Regions from separate parts of the Pseudarthrobacter cellobiosi genome, predicted to be linked through region 1. Evidence: predicted binding sites of a transcription regulator. Region 1 holds the regulator's gene; the other holds the start of a gene.
What was found. The regulator Rex, encoded in region 1, represses fermentation and respiration genes when NADH is low (regulators of the CRP and FNR family bind a similar motif). The targets are predictions, from matches to a motif close to CTTGTGAANNNNTTCACAAG.
Positions count from the first base shown of each region.

Region 2: the regulator Rex is predicted to act here: its motif matches at 4,949-4,968, upstream of NG701_RS07215 (glyceraldehyde-3-phosphate dehydrogenase).

Region 1 covers NZ_JAMXBK010000028.1:390,780-399,924, reverse strand. Annotated here, with positions in the region: gene NG701_RS20055 (acetylxylan esterase) at 18-1,019, shown strand; gene NG701_RS20050 (3-deoxy-7-phosphoheptulonate synthase) at 1,355-2,461, shown strand; gene NG701_RS20045 (helix-turn-helix domain-containing protein) at 2,604-2,816, shown strand; gene NG701_RS20040 (30S ribosomal protein bS22) at 2,974-3,072, shown strand; gene NG701_RS20035 (HAD family hydrolase) at 3,212-4,030, opposite strand; gene NG701_RS20030 (glutaredoxin family protein) at 4,172-4,447, shown strand; gene NG701_RS20025 (redox-sensing transcriptional repressor Rex) at 4,517-5,242, shown strand; gene NG701_RS20020 (hypothetical protein) at 5,300-6,046, opposite strand; gene NG701_RS20015 (hypothetical protein) at 6,228-6,974, opposite strand; gene NG701_RS20010 (YceI family protein) at 7,081-7,629, opposite strand; gene NG701_RS20005 (histidine phosphatase family protein) at 7,832-8,512, shown strand; gene NG701_RS20000 (TlpA family protein disulfide reductase) at 8,514-9,145, shown strand, end outside.
Region 2 covers NZ_JAMXBK010000021.1:92,413-101,557, reverse strand. Annotated here, with positions in the region: gene epsC (serine O-acetyltransferase EpsC) at 1-193, opposite strand, end outside; gene cysK (cysteine synthase A) at 233-1,168, opposite strand; gene msrA (peptide-methionine (S)-S-oxide reductase MsrA) at 1,234-1,758, opposite strand; gene NG701_RS07235 (Nif3-like dinuclear metal center hexameric protein) at 1,858-2,781, shown strand; gene NG701_RS07230 (zinc ribbon domain-containing protein) at 2,960-3,715, shown strand; gene NG701_RS07225 (YaaA family protein) at 3,712-4,476, opposite strand; RNA gene rnpB (RNase P RNA component class A) at 4,534-4,919, shown strand; gene NG701_RS07215 (glyceraldehyde-3-phosphate dehydrogenase) at 5,187-6,665, shown strand; gene NG701_RS07210 (hypothetical protein) at 6,745-6,948, shown strand; gene NG701_RS07205 (HNH endonuclease family protein) at 7,074-7,871, shown strand; gene def (peptide deformylase) at 7,881-8,453, opposite strand; tRNA gene NG701_RS07195 (tRNA-His) at 8,571-8,643, opposite strand; gene orn (oligoribonuclease) at 8,773-9,145, opposite strand, start outside.

The sequences.
Region 1 (9,145 bases):
GACAGGACCGGAGTACTATGCCCCTCTTCGACCTTCCCCTTGACCAGCTCCGCGGTTACACCTCGAGGGTCACGCCGCCCGCCGACCTGCAGGACTTCTGGGACACCACCCTCGACGAAGCCCGGACCGTTCCGCTCAACGCCACGTTCGAGCCGGTGGAGAACCATTTGTCGGTCATCGACACCTGCGACGTCACGTTCGCCGGCTACGGCGGTGCGCCGATCAAGGGCTGGCTGCACCTCCCGGCGAACCGGCGCGCCGGAACCCGGCTGCCCGTCGTTGTGCAGTACATCGGTTACACAGGCGGCCGCGGCCTGGTCAACCAGGACACCAAGTGGGCGCAGGCCGGCTATGCGCATTTCATCATGGACACCCGCGGCCAGGGTTACGGCGGGATCCTCGGCGAGACGGCGGATCCCCACCCGTCTGCGGGCGAGGTGGCCTACTCGGGGCTGATGACCAGGGGCGCCGGCAGCCGCGAGGACTACTACTACCGCCGCGTGTACGTGGACGCGTTCCGGGCGGTGGAAGCGGCGCAGTCCCACCCGGAGGTGGATCCGTCGCGCGTGGTCCTGGCGGGAATCAGCCAGGGCGGGGGCATTGTGGTGGCGGTTTCCGGGCTGGTGGCGGGAAGGCTCGACGGCGTCATCGCCGCGCTGCCCGACGTCCCCTTCCTACAGGACTTCCCCCGGTCGATCGACATCGCGGCCCGCGGCCCCTATCCGGAGATCGCGGCGTTCCTGGGCAGGCACCGGGACCGATATGAGCCGATGCTCGCGGTCCTGAACTATTTCGACGGCGTCAACCTGGCCCGGGCGGCCACCGCGCCGGCCCTGTACTCGGTGGCGCAGATGGACGATGTCTGCCCGCCGTCCACGGTGTTCGCGAGCTTCAATGCCTACGGCGGCGACTCCGCGGCACAAAAGGACATTGAGGTCTACCGGTTCAACAACCACGAGGGCGGCCAGGAGCACCACTGGATCAGGCAGCTGCAGTACCTCCGCGAGCTCCTGGCCTGACACCCAAGTGACCAAGTAGGTAGCGCCATCTGTCGTTTTGGACGCTCAAAGCGACAGATAGCGCTACTCAGTTGGGGGAGCGGGCGGCTGACTTGGGCCCGGATTTACACATGTGAGGGCCGTGATTTTGCGGCGGTCACAGCCCGCGGTTATGGTTTGCCTATGACAAACCGTTGGTATGCGTATTTTTCGTTGGCTCTGGAGGAGCCCGCGTCTAACTGACACGCATCCATCTTCCTTCAGAGCCAACAGGGCAGAGATCATTCTCTGCCCTTCGCCATTTCTCCGGCGGGTTCTGATCTGGGCCCGCTTCCTATCTGGAACAGGACCCGAACATGAGCACCGCGACAGCCACTCCCTCAAAATCCACGTCCAATCTGCGCGTCAGCGAGTTCACGCCGCTGCCCACGCCACAGGAGCTCATTGCCGAGCTGCCCCTGGACGCCCGGGTGACGGACGTCGTCGAGCGTGGCCGTGACGAAGTCCGCGCCATCATGGACGGCGTGGACGACAGGCTGCTGGTCATCGTGGGCCCCTGCTCCATCCACGATCCCAAGGCAGGGCTGGAATACGCCCGCCGCCTGGTCAGCCAGGCCGAGAAGCACCGTGACGACCTCCTGATCGTGATGCGCACGTACTTCGAAAAGCCCCGCACGACGGTGGGCTGGAAGGGCCTGATCAACGATCCGCGCCTGGACGGCAGCCACGACATGGTCACCGGGCTCCGGACCGCCAGGGAGTTCCTGCAGCAGGTCACCGCGCTGGGACTGCCCACGGCCACCGAATTCCTGGAACCCATCAGCCCCCAGTACATGGCCGACCTCATCTCGTGGGGAGCCATCGGGGCGCGCACCACCGAAAGCCAGATCCACCGCCAGCTTGCCTCCGGACTCTCCATGCCCATCGGCTTCAAGAACGGGACCGACGGCGACCTCCAGGTCGCGCTCGACGCGTGCGGCGCCGCCGCTGCCGCTCAGGCATTCCTGGGGATCGACGGCGATGGCCGGGCCGCGCTGGTGGCCACCGCCGGGAACCCGGACACCCACGTCATCCTCCGCGGTGGACGCAAGGGGCCCAACTACTCGGCGGCCGACGTCGAAAGTGCTTCCGCCAAGCTCGCCGGCAAGGGGCTTAACCCCCGGCTGATCGTGGATGCCAGCCACGCCAACAGCGGCAAGAGCCACCACCGGCAGGCGGAAGTGGCGCTGGAAATCGGCGCGCAGCTGGAAGACGGCGGCGAGGCGGCACAGGCCATTGCGGGCGTCATGCTGGAGAGCTTCCTGGTGGGCGGTGCCCAGAACCTGGATGTCACCGAGCACGCGGCGGGCCGGGCGGAACTCGTCTACGGGCAGAGTGTCACGGACGCGTGCATGGATTGGGACGTCTCCGTTTCGGTCCTCGATCAGCTCGCGGCGTCTGCCAGGAAGCGCCGGACCGCTTAATGATTGCCCGGATGACTTTCACTACAGCCCCATGAACCTCTAGAGTATCTAACACATGGTTGGTGGATGGCTCAGCATCGGCACACCGCATACGAATCAAAGCTGGGGTACTGTCGTCATCCATCAGCAAAGGAATAGGGAAATGTCCGCAGAACAGAACTTCTCGAACGCGAAGTTCCTGACCGTGGCCGAAGTGGCCGAGGTCATGCGCGTCTCCAAAATGACCGTCTATCGGTTGGTCCACTCAGGCGAAATGCCCGCGGTGCGTTTCGGCCGGTCGTACCGGGTGCCGGAGAACGCCGTCGAGCAGTACCTCAAGGGTGCTGTGGTGGACGGGCACACCGAAACCGCCTGAGCATTACCTGCGGTCAGTGGGCATCGCCAAGAAGCGGTACCCTGTTAAGGAACGTTTTACGTCATTGTAAGAATCTGTCAGTTGTTTCAGTTCTGTAGCTCTGTCCACGGACCTTTTCCATCAGACAGGTACTGCATCTAGTTTGTGAGGAACTTTCGTGGGTTCAGTTATTAAGAAGCGTCGCAAGCGTATGGCCAAGAAGAAGCACCGCAAGTTGCTTCGTAAGACCCGTCACCAGCGCCGCAATAAGAAGTAGAGATACTTCAACAAGCGTGAAAATGCCCGTTGCCTCTTGGCAACGGGCATTTTTTGCGTGCCCGGCAACGGGGCGACCTTTGTCCCGCGTTCGGTCGCGATGCGCTCCTACGCGGAACACCGCGGCCGGGCAGTTGCCGCTAAGCCCGGGGGCCGCGCATCCGGGAGTACCCGCGCCAGAGCCCGTACACGGCGCCACCGGCCGTTGCTGCCTTGAGTCCCAGGGTGGCGGCGCGGCGGCCGGAACGGAAATCGTAGACCGGCCAGTTGTTGTCCCGTGCGTGGCGGCGGAGCCTGGCATCGGGATTGATGGCCACGGGATGCCCCACCACTGTCAGCAGCGGGATGTCATTGTAGGAGTCGCTGTAGGCCCAGCAGCGCTTGAGGTCCAGGCCTTCGGCGTCGGCCAGTTCCCGGACAGCCACGGCCTTGGCCGCGCCGTGCAGGATGTCACCCACCAGGCGGCCGGTGTACATGCCGTCGGCGATCTCGCCAACCGTGCCCAAGGCTCCGGTCAGGCCCAGCCTGGTGGAAATGACCGCGGCGACCTCAATGGGGGTTCCGGTGACCAGCCAGACCCGTCGGCCTACGCGCAGGTGCTGCTGCGCCAGTGCCTTGGCGCCGGGCCAGATCCTGGACGCGATCATTTCGTCGTAGACCTCTTCGCCCAAGGCTTTGACGTCTTCCACCGTGATGCCGGCGGCGAGGGTGAGGGCGGAATCGCGGACGGCGTGGACGTCGTCCATGTTCTCGCCGCGCGCCACAAATTTGAACTGCTTCCACGCGAACCCCGCAGCCTGCCTCAGTGTAAAGGCGCCGCGTTGGTGCATCTTGCGGGCAACGTGGAAAAGGCTGGCGCCCTTCATGAGGGTGTTATCGACGTCGAAGAAGGCGGCTTCGCCGGTCTGCATCACCGCATCCGGCTGGGTCACCACAGCTACGTACTTCTCCTCGGGCATGTCCACGAGTCTAGTCAATACTCGGTGGCCAGGATTTCAGTACCAGTGCCCGCCCGATGCCCGCGCCGCCGCGTGCCCCGCCGTCGGCCCTGCCCTGTTCTCTGCCCTGTTCTCTGCCCTGAAGGGCGATACGGTTAAGGCATGGCAAAACCCGAGGTAGTCCTCATCACCAAAGCAGACTGTCACCTGTGCGCAGGGGCGCGCGACGCCGTCGGACGCGTTACTGCCGCGCTGGGACTCGGGTGGACGGAACAGCCGGTGGACGAACTGCCGGAACTGCGTGAGCGGTACGCGGAGGAAATCCCCGTAGTCCTGGTGGATGGAATCCAACGCGATTTCTGGAAGATCGACGAAGCCCGGCTGGAGCGCGTCCTCCAACGAGCCTTGGCCCAATGGGAAATCGGCCTCGCAGAATGACACCGGCTTTGTTGGCACCAGCGGCGGGGCTCTAGAGTGGAGTCACGACGCGATGGGATGGAGGGGATAGTGACTTCACTGGATTCATCTCCCCATGCTGTCCACGGTACAGAGGCTGGCCACACTACACAGCCCGTCCACGGCGCCGAGTCCACCAAGGAAATACCGCCCGCGGCAGTGGCCCGGTTGACCATCTACCTGCGCGCCCTTAACACGCTGCTGTCCGACGGCGTCGAACGGGTATCGTCGGAATCGCTGGCGGAAGCGTCAGGCGTCAGCTCGTCAACCCTTCGCAAGGACCTTTCCTATGTGGGTTCCTACGGCACGCGCGGAGTGGGCTACGAAGTGCAGTACCTGAGCCGTCACATCTCCGCGGCACTGGGGCTGACCCATGACTGGAAGGTCGCCATTGTTGGCGCGGGTAACCTCGGCAAAGCCCTGGCCCGTTACGGCGGCTTCGAGTCCCGCGGTTTTGACGTGGTGGCAATTTTCGACGCCGACCAGATGGTGGTGGGCAATGAGGTGGGCTGGCTGCGTGTCAGCGACGCCGCAGACATGGAGGCCGTGCTGCAGCGGACGGGCGCCAACATGGTGGTCCTGGCACTTCCGGCCACCGTGGCGCAGGCCGTGTGCGACCGCGTGGTGGCGGCCGGTGTCCACAGCATCCTGAGCTTCGCCCCCGTTATGCTGCAGGTCCCCGAGGGCGTCAACCTCCGCAAGGTGGACATGGCCACCGAACTGCAGATCCTCGCCTATCACGCACAACGGGCGCAGACCCCGGACCAGACCGCCTAGATCTTCGGCGGCTGGTGGGGTCCACGCCCGTTCGGGTGTGGATGCGACTCGTTGGTACTACTGTCCGTAGGGGTTGCCAGGCGTGGTGCCCGGGGCGCCGTACGGGTTAGCGAACGGCTGCTGCTTGCGGAAGTACGGGGCCGCGGCCGGCAGGTAGAGCAGCACGATCGCTGCGATCCCGGCCAGCGTTCCCACGGTTCCGAGGCTCGGTGGTCCGAAGAGGCCGAAAATGGACAGTGCCGCGAAAACGGTGCCGAGGATGCGGGCCCAGTTCTTGCCCTTACGGACGAAGAACGCCACCAGCGCGTACAGCCCAGCGCCGATGATGGCGAAGACTACGAGCGACCCGGCGAGGACACCCTTGAAATCGTCGAATGCAAACTCCGTGCCGGAAGCGCCACCGCTGCGCATGGCGTCTTCGAAGGCGCGGCGCATCGCCGGGTCATCGAGCATGCCAATGCCCATGAGCAGGCTGATGACATACACGACACCCGCGCCAATCAGCAGCCAGAACGAGATGTTGACCAGCTGGGGAACCCCGTTGGATCCCGTGGCCTGCGGCTGTTCGGACGGGTACTGCGCGTAGGGGGACTGCCCGTACGGCTGCTGGCCATAGGGCGGAGGCGTGGGCTGGCCGAACTGCGGCGGGCTGTTCTGCCCGTACTGCGGGGCGTTCTGCCCGTACTGTGGCGCCGGCGGCGTGGGCTGCCCGAACTGCGGGCTGTTCTCGCCGTAGCGGGGCGCTGGCGGCTGGTTGCCGGGCTCGGGCTCGTTCGGGACGGGAGGCGGGACAGGCGTGCTCATGAGCGGTCCTTTGCAGGTCGGATGTCAGTTCGGCTGCTGGGTGCAGTCCAACTGGCCTGCCCCCCAGTACGGCTTACATCCCACCGTACCCCCGGCGGGGGTCGCGGGGGATCATTCCGGAGAGGTATTCCCACAGAACTCAGGGCGGGTCGCGCAAGACTGTGTTTCTGCTGGATCCGGTCTACGCGCGGCCCTTGACGGCGATGAACCAGGCCTGCGAGTTCGGCAGCCACATCAGGACGGTAGCCGCGGCGGAGATGAGGAAGCCGAGCCAGTTGTTACCGATGCTGCTGCCGCCGCCCACGCTGCCGCCGAGCACGGCGAGCACCAGCGAAACGCCGGCCACGATGGTGAGCGCTAGGCGCGCCCATTCCTTGCCCTCCTTCATCCTCAGGACCAGGACAACCTGGGCCGCCGCCAGGGCCAGTGCCACCAGCACCAAAACGAGGACCACCGCAGCCAGGGCGGGTGCCACGGTGAACAATGCCAGCGTGGCAAGCATCCCGAAGAGACCGCCCAACACACCGAGCATGCCGCCGATGAGCCAGATCCAGTACGACACCTTGAGCTCGGTGGGCAGCCCGGTCACGCTGAACATGCCCGAGAAACCGCCCTTGGGCATAACGTCGTTGAAGTTGCGGGGGCCGTCGGTGGGCATCGCAAATTGGAAGCCGCCCGGCTGGCCGGGCTGGTTGTACGGCTGCCCGGGCTGGCCATCCGGCTGTCCTGGCTGCGGGTAACCCTGCGGCGGCTGGTAGGCCTGTCCTGGCTGCGGGTACCCCTGCGGCGGCTGGTAGCCCGCGGGGGGAACGTTGCCGGCAGGAGGAACGTTGCTGGCAGGCGGCTGAGTGGCAGGCGGCTGGGCACCGGGCTGCTCAGCGCCGGGCTGCTGGGGCTGCTGGGGCTGTGGTACTTCACTGTTGCTCATGGGTCTCACTGTAGACCGCGTGTCCGGCTGTATCTAGGGGATAAAACAAAGCACCCCGGCCGCCAGATTCCGTGGAAATGGCGGCCGGGGTGCTTCAGGAAGAAAACTATGCTGCGGGTGCGATGAACGCGAGCTCCAGGTTGATGGCAACCTTGTCGCTGACCAGCACGCCGCCGGCTTCCAGCACAGCGTTCCAAGTCAGGCCGAAGTCCTTGCGGCTGATGGTGGTTTCAGCGGAGACGCCGGCGCGGGTCATGCCGAACGGGTCCACGGCCACGCCGTTGAACTCGGTCTCAAGGGCAACAGGACGGGTGACACCCTTGATGGTGAGGTCCCCGGTCAGCTCGTAGCTGTTGCCCTTGGCCACGAGGCCGTTGGAGACGAAGGAGATTTCCGGGAAGGCCTCGACGTCGAAGAAGTCTTCGCCGCGGACATGGCCGTCACGGTTGACATCGCCGGAGTCGAAGCTGGCGGTCTGGATGGTGGCGCTGATCTTGGAATCGGCCACGTTGTCGGCGAGGTCCAGGGTTGCCACGGCATCCTTGAACTGGCCGCGGACCTTGCTGATGCCTGCGTGCCGGACGGTGAAGGCGATCTCGCTGTGCGAGTTGTCGAGGGTCCAGGTGCCGGTGGTGACGTCTGCGGGAAGAGTCATGGTGTTTCTCCTTGGGTTTGTCGGGTGGTACTTCCGGATAGCTTGACGCTTCATCTGTTGAATCCTCAACTATCCGCTGCATTCAGTATAAACATGCGTTTGCATGTTTTGTTCCCGGTTCCGGAACATTTTTCCAAAAGTTTGAGTTCTACTGGATGTAGAAGATTTCGGATAGCACGCCATCTTTGAGAAACTGGTAAACATGCCCCAATCCACTGTCCATCTGCTCCGCCACGGCGAGGTCCACAATCCTGACCGCGTTCTGTACGGCAGGCTGCCCGAATTCCACCTCTCCGAGCTGGGCCGGGAAATGGCGCAGATGCTCGCCGACCACTTCGCCGAGCGTGCCGCGCGCGGGGCCAGGATCGTCTACCTCGCGGCGTCGCCGCTGGTCAGGGCGCAGGAAACAGCGGCTCCTGCGGCTGAGGCGCTTGGTCTGGAAATCCACACAGACGGCCGCATCATTGAAGCGGAAAACTACTTCCAGGGCATGAAGGTCACCAAGGCCGAGCTCCGGAAGCCCAAGCACTGGCCGCACCTGGTCAACCCGTTCCGGCCGTCCTGGGGCGAACCGTACAAGGCGCAGGCCGCGCGCGTCAGGTCAGCTGTTGAGGACGCCCGGCTCCGAGCCATCGAACTGGCCGCCGGCGACTACGGAACCGACGGCCCGGAAGCCATTATGGTCAGCCACCAGCTCCCCATCTGGGCCACCCGCCTCAGCGCCGAAGGCAGGCCGCTGTGGCATGACCCGCGCAAACGCGAGTGCACGCTGACGTCCATCACGTCCCTGGTGTTCGACGACGACGGTTCGCTCCTGCGCGTTGAGTACAGTGAGCCCGCTGCCGCACTTCTTCCCGGTGCCGCCAGCACCCCCGGAGCCTGACATGACGAACAACCGCACAACATCCCGTGCTGTTTCAAGCGCGACATCCCGCCGTGCCGTACTCGCTGCCGGCGGCGCCGCCCTGACCGCCCTGACCCTGGGGCTGTCCGCCTGTGCGCAGGAAGACGCCCTTGCCAAGCAGGCCAAAGCCGGCGACAACAAGAACTACGTGGCCGGGGACGGCTCGGTGACCGAGTTCACCGCCGCGGACCGAAAGGCCGCCGTCGCCATTAACGGCACGCTGTTCAACGGCACCCAGATAGCCCCAGCGGACTTCCAGGGCAAGGTGACGGTCCTGAACTTCTGGTTCGCCGCCTGCGCACCCTGCCGCGTTGAAGCACCCATCCTGGAAGAGCTGCACCAGGGCTTCAAGGACCAGGGCGTGCAGTTCTTCGGCGTCAACCTCCGCGACGAAAAAGGCACCGCAGAGGCCTTCGACAAGACCTTCAACCTGTCCTACCCCAGTTTCGACGACAAGAACGGCGGCGTGCTCCTGGCCGTCTCCGGGCTGGTCCCGCCGGGGGCAGTCCCCACCACGCTGGTCCTGGACAAGCAGGGCCGCGTGGCCTCGCGAGTGCTGGGCGAAATCCAGAAGGGCACCCTCAAAGCCCTCATCACCGCCGCTGTGGCAGA
Region 2 (9,145 bases), on a different contig from region 1:
AGCGGCCCAGCTGCGACACCAGCCGCGCCGGGAACCGCAGCCCCGGGGTCTGCCACATCCGGTGCGTCAGCCGGTGGATCCAGATGGCGTGAAGCCCCGAATAGGCGAAAAAATTCTCAAAAGAACCTCGAGCCGCCGGGTCGTGTGACCGGGCGGCGTCGAGGTCTTCCTTCAGTCTTGCGAAAAAGCCCACAAAGTTCTTTCTACAGGAAACGGGGCGACAACGGACTGATCAGCCGCGGATGTCGTCATAGAGCACGGTGGAGATGTAACGCTCACCGAAGTCGCAGACAACCGCCACGATCAGCTTGCCGGCATTCTCCGGACGCTTGGCAAGTTCCAAGGCACCCCAGACGATGGCGCCGGAGGAGATGCCGCCGAGGATGCCTTCCTTGACGCCGAGTTCACGGGCGACGCGGACGGAATCCTCCAGGGTGGCGTCCAGGACTTCGTCGTAGACGTTGGTGTCCAGAATTTCCGGGATGAAGTTCGCACCGATGCCCTGGATCTTGTGCGGCCCGGGAGCGCCGCCGTTCAGGATGGCGGAGTCCTTCGGTTCGATGGCCACAATCTGGACCTCAGGATTGCGTTCCTTCAGGACCTGGCCGACGCCGGTGACGGTTCCGCCGGTGCCGATGCCGGCGACGAAGATGTCCACCTTGCCGTCGGTGTCGGACCAGATTTCCTCGGCGGTGGTGGTGCGGTGGATCTCAGGGTTGGCCTCGTTGGCGAACTGCTGGGCCCAGATGGAGTTCTCCGTGTTGGCCACGATCTCCTGGGCCTTTTCCACGGCGCCGCGCATGCCCTCGGAACCCGGGGTCAGCACAATTTCGGCACCGAACGCCCGCAGCATAACGCGGCGTTCGGTGGACATGGTCTCCGGCATGGTCAGAATAACTTTGTAACCGCGGGCAGCGCCCACCATGGCCAGGGCGATGCCGGTGTTGCCCGAGGTGCCTTCAACGATGGTGCCGCCGGGCTTGAGGGCGCCGGACTTCTCGGCGGCGTCAACGATGGCCACACCGATGCGGTCCTTGACGCTGTTGGCCGGGTTGTAGAACTCAAGCTTGACGGCCACAGTGGCGCCCAGACCCTCGGTGAGCCGGTTCAGGCGGACCAGCGGAGTGCCGCCGACCAACTGCGTTACATCGTCATAGATCCGTGCCATGTAGATATGCCTATCTCTCAAGAGTGAATGCTGAGGTCAGCCTAACGATGGCTGAGCGGCCGCTGCTAAGCATTAAGCCATGCAGAGTAATATTTCCTGGCCTTGGCGAGCTTCGGATTGATGATCACCTGGCAGTAACCCTGCTCGGGATACTTGGCGTAGTAGTCCTGATGGACGTCCTCCGCCACATGGAACCGTGGCAGCCGGCTGACCTCGGTCACAATCGGGTGCGGCCACAGGGCCTGGTTCCGTTCGATGGCTTCCTCGAAGAGAATCTTCTCCTCGGTGGTCTCATAGAACATGGACGAGCGGTACTGCGTGCCCACGTCGTAGCCCTGGCGGTTGAGCGTGGTGGGATCGTGCAGCGCGAAGAACATGTCCAGGATGACCTCGGCCGGGATGACGGACTCGTTGAAAGTGACCGCCACGACCTCAGCGTGGCCCGTGGTCCCGCCGCAGACGGAGTAGTAGTCCGGCTGGGGGTCATGGCCACCCGTGTACCCGGAAATCACTGATGTTACGCCCTTGGTTTTTTGGTACACAGCGTCAAGGCACCAGAAGCAGCCCCCGCCAAGAACAAAAGTTTTCATGATCTCTTCAATGGTTGAGCGCGCCGGATGATTCCCTGACCACCCTACGAGACTTTGAAAGATGCCGGGCAATCGGCCCGATGGGGTAAAACTGAGACTATGGAATCTGCAGACACCGGCGTTACAGATGCGGACAAGCATGACGGCGGCACCCTTACTGGGGAGGACGCTGCAGCGGATGGTCCGGCTGCTCCCACGCTGGGCCAGGTGCTGCTGGCGGTCGAGGAACTCTGGCCCGAATCGCTGGCCGAAAACTGGGACGAAGTTGGCCTCGTGGCCGGCCACCCGTCAGCGCCCGTTACCAGGGTGATGTTCGCCGTTGATCCCACGCTCACGGTGATCGAGGAAGCCGTGGAATGGGGTGCCGATCTCCTGATCACCCACCACCCCTTGCTCCTCAAAGGAGTCACGTCGGTGGCCGCCACCACTGCCAAAGGGCAGGCCATCCACCGTCTCATCGAGTCTGGCACCGCGCTCCTGACCGTCCACACCAACGGTGATTCCGCCGTCGGGGGCGTTTCCGACGTCCTGGCTGATGCGCTGGGACTGGAAGGCGTTGTCCCGCTGACGGTTGCCGCGAACGGCCTGCCCGAGGAAGGCATCGGACGCGTGGGTGATCTGGCTGACGTGATGAGCCTGGGCGATTTCGCGGCCAGGGTGTTCGGCATCCTGCCGTCGGTGGCCGGGGGAGTCCGCGTGTCCGGGGATAAGGATGGGCTGGTGCGGCGTATTGCGGTGTGCGGCGGCGCGGGGGATTCCCTGTTCAACGAGGTGCGGGCCAACAACGCCGACGTCTATGTCACCGCCGACCTCCGGCACCATCCGGCGTCCGAAGCCCGCGAAGCGGCAGTGAACGGCCGGCCGTACCTGATTGACGTTTCGCACTTCGCCAGCGAATGGCTGTGGCTGCCCGCCGCTGCGTCGGCACTGGGCAATGTGCTCGCCGATCAGGGCCACGACGTCGAGATCCAGGTAAGTACCACCAACAGCGATCCGTGGGACTTCATTCTGACTCCGGGCTAAGCCTGGCGTGCGAAGTCCGTCGCCGGGCCCACACCGGCGAGGGACCCACACCGAGCGCAGCGAGGTTTGGGAGCCGGTGGGGATGTAGCGAGGCAGGGGAGCAGGCCAGGCGCTAGAGTCTATACAGCGCCGATACGGTGCCCGGCTTCGGCCGGATTGGATTTAGCGGAGGTAAATAGTGGCCAAGGCAGCACCGGCGGAACAGTTGAAGTTGCTCGAACTGCAGGGGCTGGACGCAAAGCTCAAGTCCCTGTCCAACCGCCGCCGCGCCCTGGAAACCGATCCCCGGATCGAGGACCTGCAATCTGCCCTGTCCGTCGCCACCGGTGAACTCGGCTCCGCCAAGATGGCCGTCCATGACGCCGAAGCCGAGCTGAAGCGCGCAGAGGCCGACGTCGAACAGGTCGCCTCCCGCATCGAACGCGACGAAGCCCGGCTCAACAGCGGAACGGGGCTGTCGAAGGACCTCGTGGCCCTGCAGAAGGACATTGCCTCCCTCAACAAGCGTCGCTCCGACCTTGAAGACGTGGAGCTGGAAATCCTGGAACGCCTGGATTCGCTGCGCGAGCGTCAGGCTGCCCAGCAGCTCATCGTGGACAACGTCCAGGGCTCGTTCGGCGGCATCCGCGCCGAACTCGATGAAGCCCTGGCCGAAGTGGCCGCTGAAGCGACCGTTGTCCGCGGCAAGCGTGCCAAATTCGCTGAAAACCTCGACGCCGGGATGCTGGCTGTCTACGAAAAGACGCTCGCAAAGCGGGGAGTGGGCGCCGCCCGGTTGTTCCACGGGACTTCCGAAGCCTCCGGAATGAAGCTGAGCCCCGGAGACCTCGCCGAGATCAAGGCAGCCGCAGAGGACGACATTGTGTTCTGCCCGGATTCGGGTGCCATCCTGGTGCGCTCCGCCGAGTGGAACACGCCCGCCCCAACTGCCTAGTTGGGAAGGATGATGTTCAGCGCGTGCGGTTTCCGCGCTGAACCATCAACCAGCTCCGCGTCCCATTTTTCGAGCGCGGCTTTCAGCAGTTGCACCGGGGTCTGCGGGGCGTTGCCGCGGCGGGCCAGCAGGTGCCGGGCCAGCTGACCGCGGGTGTGCTTGGCGAAGTGGCTGACCACCTTGCGCACGCCGTTGACCTCCGTGAAAACGTTGACGGCCACCGTCTGAGCCGGCGGCGGGGCCCATGCCGCGGTATAGGTGCTGGAGCGGCAGTCCACGAGCAGATGTCCGGATGCCGACTCCGCGAGGGCCTCCGAAAGCTGCGGCTTCCAGAACGAGGCGAGGCGGCCGACGTCGGGCAGTGCCGTTCCCATCGACAGCCGGTAGGCAGGCACGCGGTCGGCGAAGCGGATGGCACCCCACAGTGCCGAGATCACCAACACCGAAACATCGGCCTTCCGGCGCTGCGCAGGCGTCAGGGTTTTGTAGCCTAGGGCGTCGTACAGAACGCCCGAATAGATCTGGTGCGCCGGGGCCGCCGGTTCGGCGTGGAGCCGGGTGTTACGTTCGACGTCGTCCTGCAGCGATGCGCCGACGCCCAGCAGCGCGAGGGCATCCTCATGTGCGCTCACCGTGCCCAGCGCCTCCAGGACCTTGGCCCGGTAGGTGTTGAGTTCGGGAAAGCTCAGTGACGGCCAGTCGACGGCGGACCCGCGGACTGCGGGGGTCTTGCCTTCGGAGGGGGGAAGCAGAATCAGCACCGTACGATCCTACCGGCGACGGCAGTGCCCCCTTCCGGCGGTAGACTGGGCTCCGGATGGGTTGACCAGGCGGCCGCGCGTCACGCAAGTGGCTCGAGGAACGTCCGGGCTCCGCAGGGCAGGGTGGTGGGTAACGCCCACTCGGGGTAACCCGCAGGCCAGTGCCACAGAGAACAGACCGCCTGCGTTTTCCGGTGACGGACGGCAGCAGGTAAGGGTGAAACGGTGGTGTAAGAGACCACCAGCTTCCCGGGTGACCGGGAAGGCTAGGTAAACCCCACCCGGAGCAAGGCCAGACAGGACACGTTTGAGGGCTGCCCGCCCGAGTGTCCGGGTAGGCCGCTGGAGGGCGTCGGCAACGGCGTCCGTAGATGGATGGCCGCTACTCCCGCGCTGGTAACGGCACGGGAGCACAGAACCCGGCGTATCGGTCAACCCATCCAACACCCCAGCCGGGCACGGAGCCGCCCCGTATGTGAGTGATTTCACGCTGGTGGCGGCTGTCCGCGGGTCTGCTCCAGCCTAGAATGGAGAGCGAACGTAGAAGTTCTGCCGCCGGGTCTGCGTTCGCAGCCGGTGGCTTTTCTTTGCGCTTCTCCACGGCACCCGGGATGGACCGCATCCTGCCGGTGCCAGAGCCCCTGGACAACATCAGGTGGCCGCCAACCGCGTACGACGACGTATGCGGCTGAACCGAGGAAGGTAGTTCTGTGAGCCAGACGTCAGATTCTTGTCTTGATACGTGGATGGGCCGGGAGGCTCTCGCTGAGGCCATGATTCCGGTGATTGGCCGGCTGTACCGCGAGAACAACGTGGTGACCAGCATTCACGGCCGTAGCCTGATCAACAAGTCCACCATGAACATCCTCAAGGCGCACCGTTTCGCCCGCCGCATGAGCAACACCGAGCTCCTGCTCGAAGAGACCGCACCGCTGCTGAACATCCTGGCTCAGCTGGAGCTTGGTGCGGCGGCCATCGACGTCGCCCGCCTGGCGGAGAAGTTCAAGGCAGAAGGCGACGGCGCCACCCTGGAAGAGTTCCTCCGTGCTGAGCTTGCCGAGGTAGTGGGAAAGCGCGGGGGCGATGACCGCACCAGCACCGACGTTGTGCTGTACGGCTTTGGCCGGATCGGCCGCCTGCTCGCGCGCCTCCTCATCGAAAAGGCAGGCGGCGGCCACGGCCTGCGCCTGCGTGCCATCGTGGTGCGCCGCGGCTCGGACAAGGACCTCACCAAGCGCGCCAGCCTGCTGCGCCGCGACTCGGTCCACGGCTCCTTCGAAGGAACCATCCGTGTGGACGAGGACGCCAACACCATCACCGCCAACGGTGTCCAGGTCCAGGTCATCTACTCGGATAACCCCGCCACGATCGACTACACCGCCTACGGCATCCACAACGCCCTGGTGGTGGACAACACGGGCCGCTGGCGCGACGCCGAGGGCCTGTCCCAGCACCTGCAGAGCAAGGGCGTTTCCCGCGTTCTCCTCACCGCACCGGGCAAGGGCGAACTCAAAAACATTGTGCACGGCATCAACCACGGCACCATCGAGGACACAGACCAGATCGTGTCTGCAGCTTCCTGCACCACCAACGCCATCACCCCGGTGCTGAAGGCCATCAACGACAAGTTCGGTGTGATCCACGGCCACGTGGAGACCGTCCACTCGTTCACCAACGACCAGAACCTGATCGATAACTTCCACAAGGGCGACCGCCGCGGCCGCTCCGCCGCACTGAACATGGTGATCACCGAAACCGGCGCCGCCAAGGCCGTGGCGAAGGCACTGCCCGAGCTGCTGGGCAAGCTGACCGGCAGCTCCATCCGTGTCCCCACCCCTGACGTCTCCCTGGCCATCCTGAACCTCAGCCTGGAGAACGGAACCACCAAGGACGAGGTCAACAACTACCTCCGCGAGATGTCGCTGCACTCGGACCTGCGCAAACAGATCGACTATATCGACTCACCTGACGTTGTTTCCATGGACTTCGTTGGCTCCCGCCGTGCCGGCATCGTTGATGGCCTGGCCACGATCTCCAACGACAAGAACCTGGTTCTCTACGTCTGGTACGACAACGAATTCGGCTACAGCTGCCAGGTGGTCCGGGTTATGGAAGAGATGGCCGGCGTCAACCCGCCGTCCTTCCCCGCCAAGGAACCCGCTGCTGCCTTGGCCGCAATCGCCGTCTAGGCTCGTCTGCCGGGCTGGCTGCCCGACATTCCCGGCTGATTCGCTGGAATCAGCCGGGAATCGGGACCACACTGGTGGCATGGATAACGAAACTCTCCACGAGACCACCCTTGAACACGCCCTCGACGTCGCCAAGGCCAACCATAAAGAAGCCATCAGGCTCCTGGAGCAGGCGCGAGCGTCCCGGGCTTCCGGCGACGTCGGCGCGGACCGGGTGCGCCAGCTCGAAGGGCTCCACCAGGTTGCCGAAGAGGATCTGCGCCGCGTAGCCCGGGAGCAGTAGCCGGTCTTGCCAGTAGGCGGCGTACCCGCGCCACTCTTCCTCCCCATTGTGGATAACCGCCTGGGTGTCAGTGGGGTGGCCTAGGCTCTTCTGGTGCATCACATTTCCAGAAGGGCTGGTTGCCCGTGACCGTCAGCTGGCGTGCCTACCGCGGTGCCCGCCGCCGCTCGAGGCAGGCCTGGGCCCTCCTGGCCGTGCTGGCACTGTCTGCAGTGGGCGCCGCGGGGTGGTTTTTCACCGCGGGCCAGTTCGCAGCGGCAGAACCAGCAATCGCTGGGCCCAGCGAGGCGCCTGTTTTCGACGGGACCTGGATGAAACCCGTGGTCCCCGTGCACGCTGTACCGCAGGGGAGTGCCCTGGACGCCCTCGAGCGGCTTGCCGTCAAGGGACGGGCCCCCAAGGACAACTACCAGCGGGAGGCCTTCGGGCAGGCCTGGCTGGACGTCGACCGGAACGGCTGCGACACCCGCAACGACATCCTCCGCAGGGACCTCACGGCTGTGGGCTTCACAGAGGGGTCCAAATGCAAGGTAGTGTCAGGGTCCATCCATGAGCCGTACACGGGGAAAGCCGTGGAGTTCCGGCGTGGCCCTGAAAGCAGCAAGGAAATCCAGATCGACCACGTCGTGGCGCTCGGAGACGCGTGGCAGAAAGGCGCACAGGGGCTGACCCCGCAGCAGCGCCAGAGCCTGGCCAACGATCCCATAAACCTCATCGCCGCGGACGGTCCCGCCAACCAGCAGAAGAGCGCAAGCGACGCCGCCACCTGGCTGCCGAAGAACAAGAACATCCGCTGCCATTACGTGGCCCGCCAGATCTCGGTGAAGGCATCCTATGGACTGTGGGTCACGCAGCCGGAGAAGGATGCGATGAAGCGCGTCCTGGACTCCTGCCCGGACCAGCCAACCATTACCGCGAGGTAATGCGTTGGCTCAGTGGCCGAACGGGTCCGGATCCACGCCGGGCATCCAGGTCAGGCCGGGCACGCCCCAGCCGCTCCTCTTGGCCAGTTTCATGGCCTTCCGTGCATAGCGGTCAATCAGACGGTTGACGTAGAGCTTTCCGTCGAGGTGGTCGTATTCGTGCTGGATGACCCGTGCGAACCAGCCGGTCGCTTCGAACTCCACCGGCTGCCCATGGCCGTTAAATCCTTCCACCCGCGCCCACTCCGCACGCTTGAGCGGGTAAGCGCCGCCGGGGAAGGAGAGGCAGCCCTCTTCCTCTTCCTCGGGGTCCGGCAGCGCGCCAGAGATCTTGGACAGGGTCAGCTCCGGGTTTACCAGGACCCCGATGGGCGGAGCGCCGTCGTCATTGGCGTACTTGTACACAAAGATTCTTTTGCCCACACCAACCTGCGGCGCCGCCAGGCCCACGCCGTTGGCGGCCTCGTTGGTTTCAAACATATCCGCGATCAGGGTGCGCAGTTCGTCGTCGAAAACCTCCACCTCGGCGGCGCGGCGGTGCAGCACCGGTTCACCCCAGACGGTGATTGGCAGAACTGTCATGTCAGGCGGCCCTTCGTGCGTGCGGCGTGGCGCCGGCGGTTATGCAAAAAAAATGAAGGCCGTACCGGATATCCGGTACGGCCTCCAAGTGGACGGCTTTTACTGCCGCCCTATGAGGGTGAGCTACGGGGGTTGAACCCGCGACCTCCTGGACCACAACCAGGCGCTCTGCCAACTGAGCTAAGCCCACCATGTGCCCCACAGATTTCCCGGCGGTCCGGTGCTCTGGAAAGGCAACTCAAATAGCTTACCTGCTGTTTGAGGGTGCTTGCGCCACTTTTGGGGTTTTTGCGAAAATTTCCGCCAAACGTGGGGCAGATTACTCTTTCGGAATACCTGCTGTGCCCGGCGAGGCAGTGATGCGCTGGGCGACTTCGCGGGCCGTGACGCTGTCAGGCCCAGGAGCCGGAACGAAAACCGCCTCGCGGTAGTAACGGAGCTCGTCGATGGAATCCTGGATGTCACCCAGGGCGCGGTGGCCGCCCTTCTTGGCGGGGGACTGGAAGTAAGCCCGGGCGAACCAGCGTCGGGAGAGTTCCTTGATGGTGCTCACGTCGATCACGCGGTAATGCAAGTGCTCCACAACGGCCGGCATGTCACGGGATAGGAAGACGCGGTCGGTCCCCACGGAGTTGCCGCCCAGCGGTGCCTTGCGCGGGTCCGGCACCCACTTTTCGATGTATTCCATCACG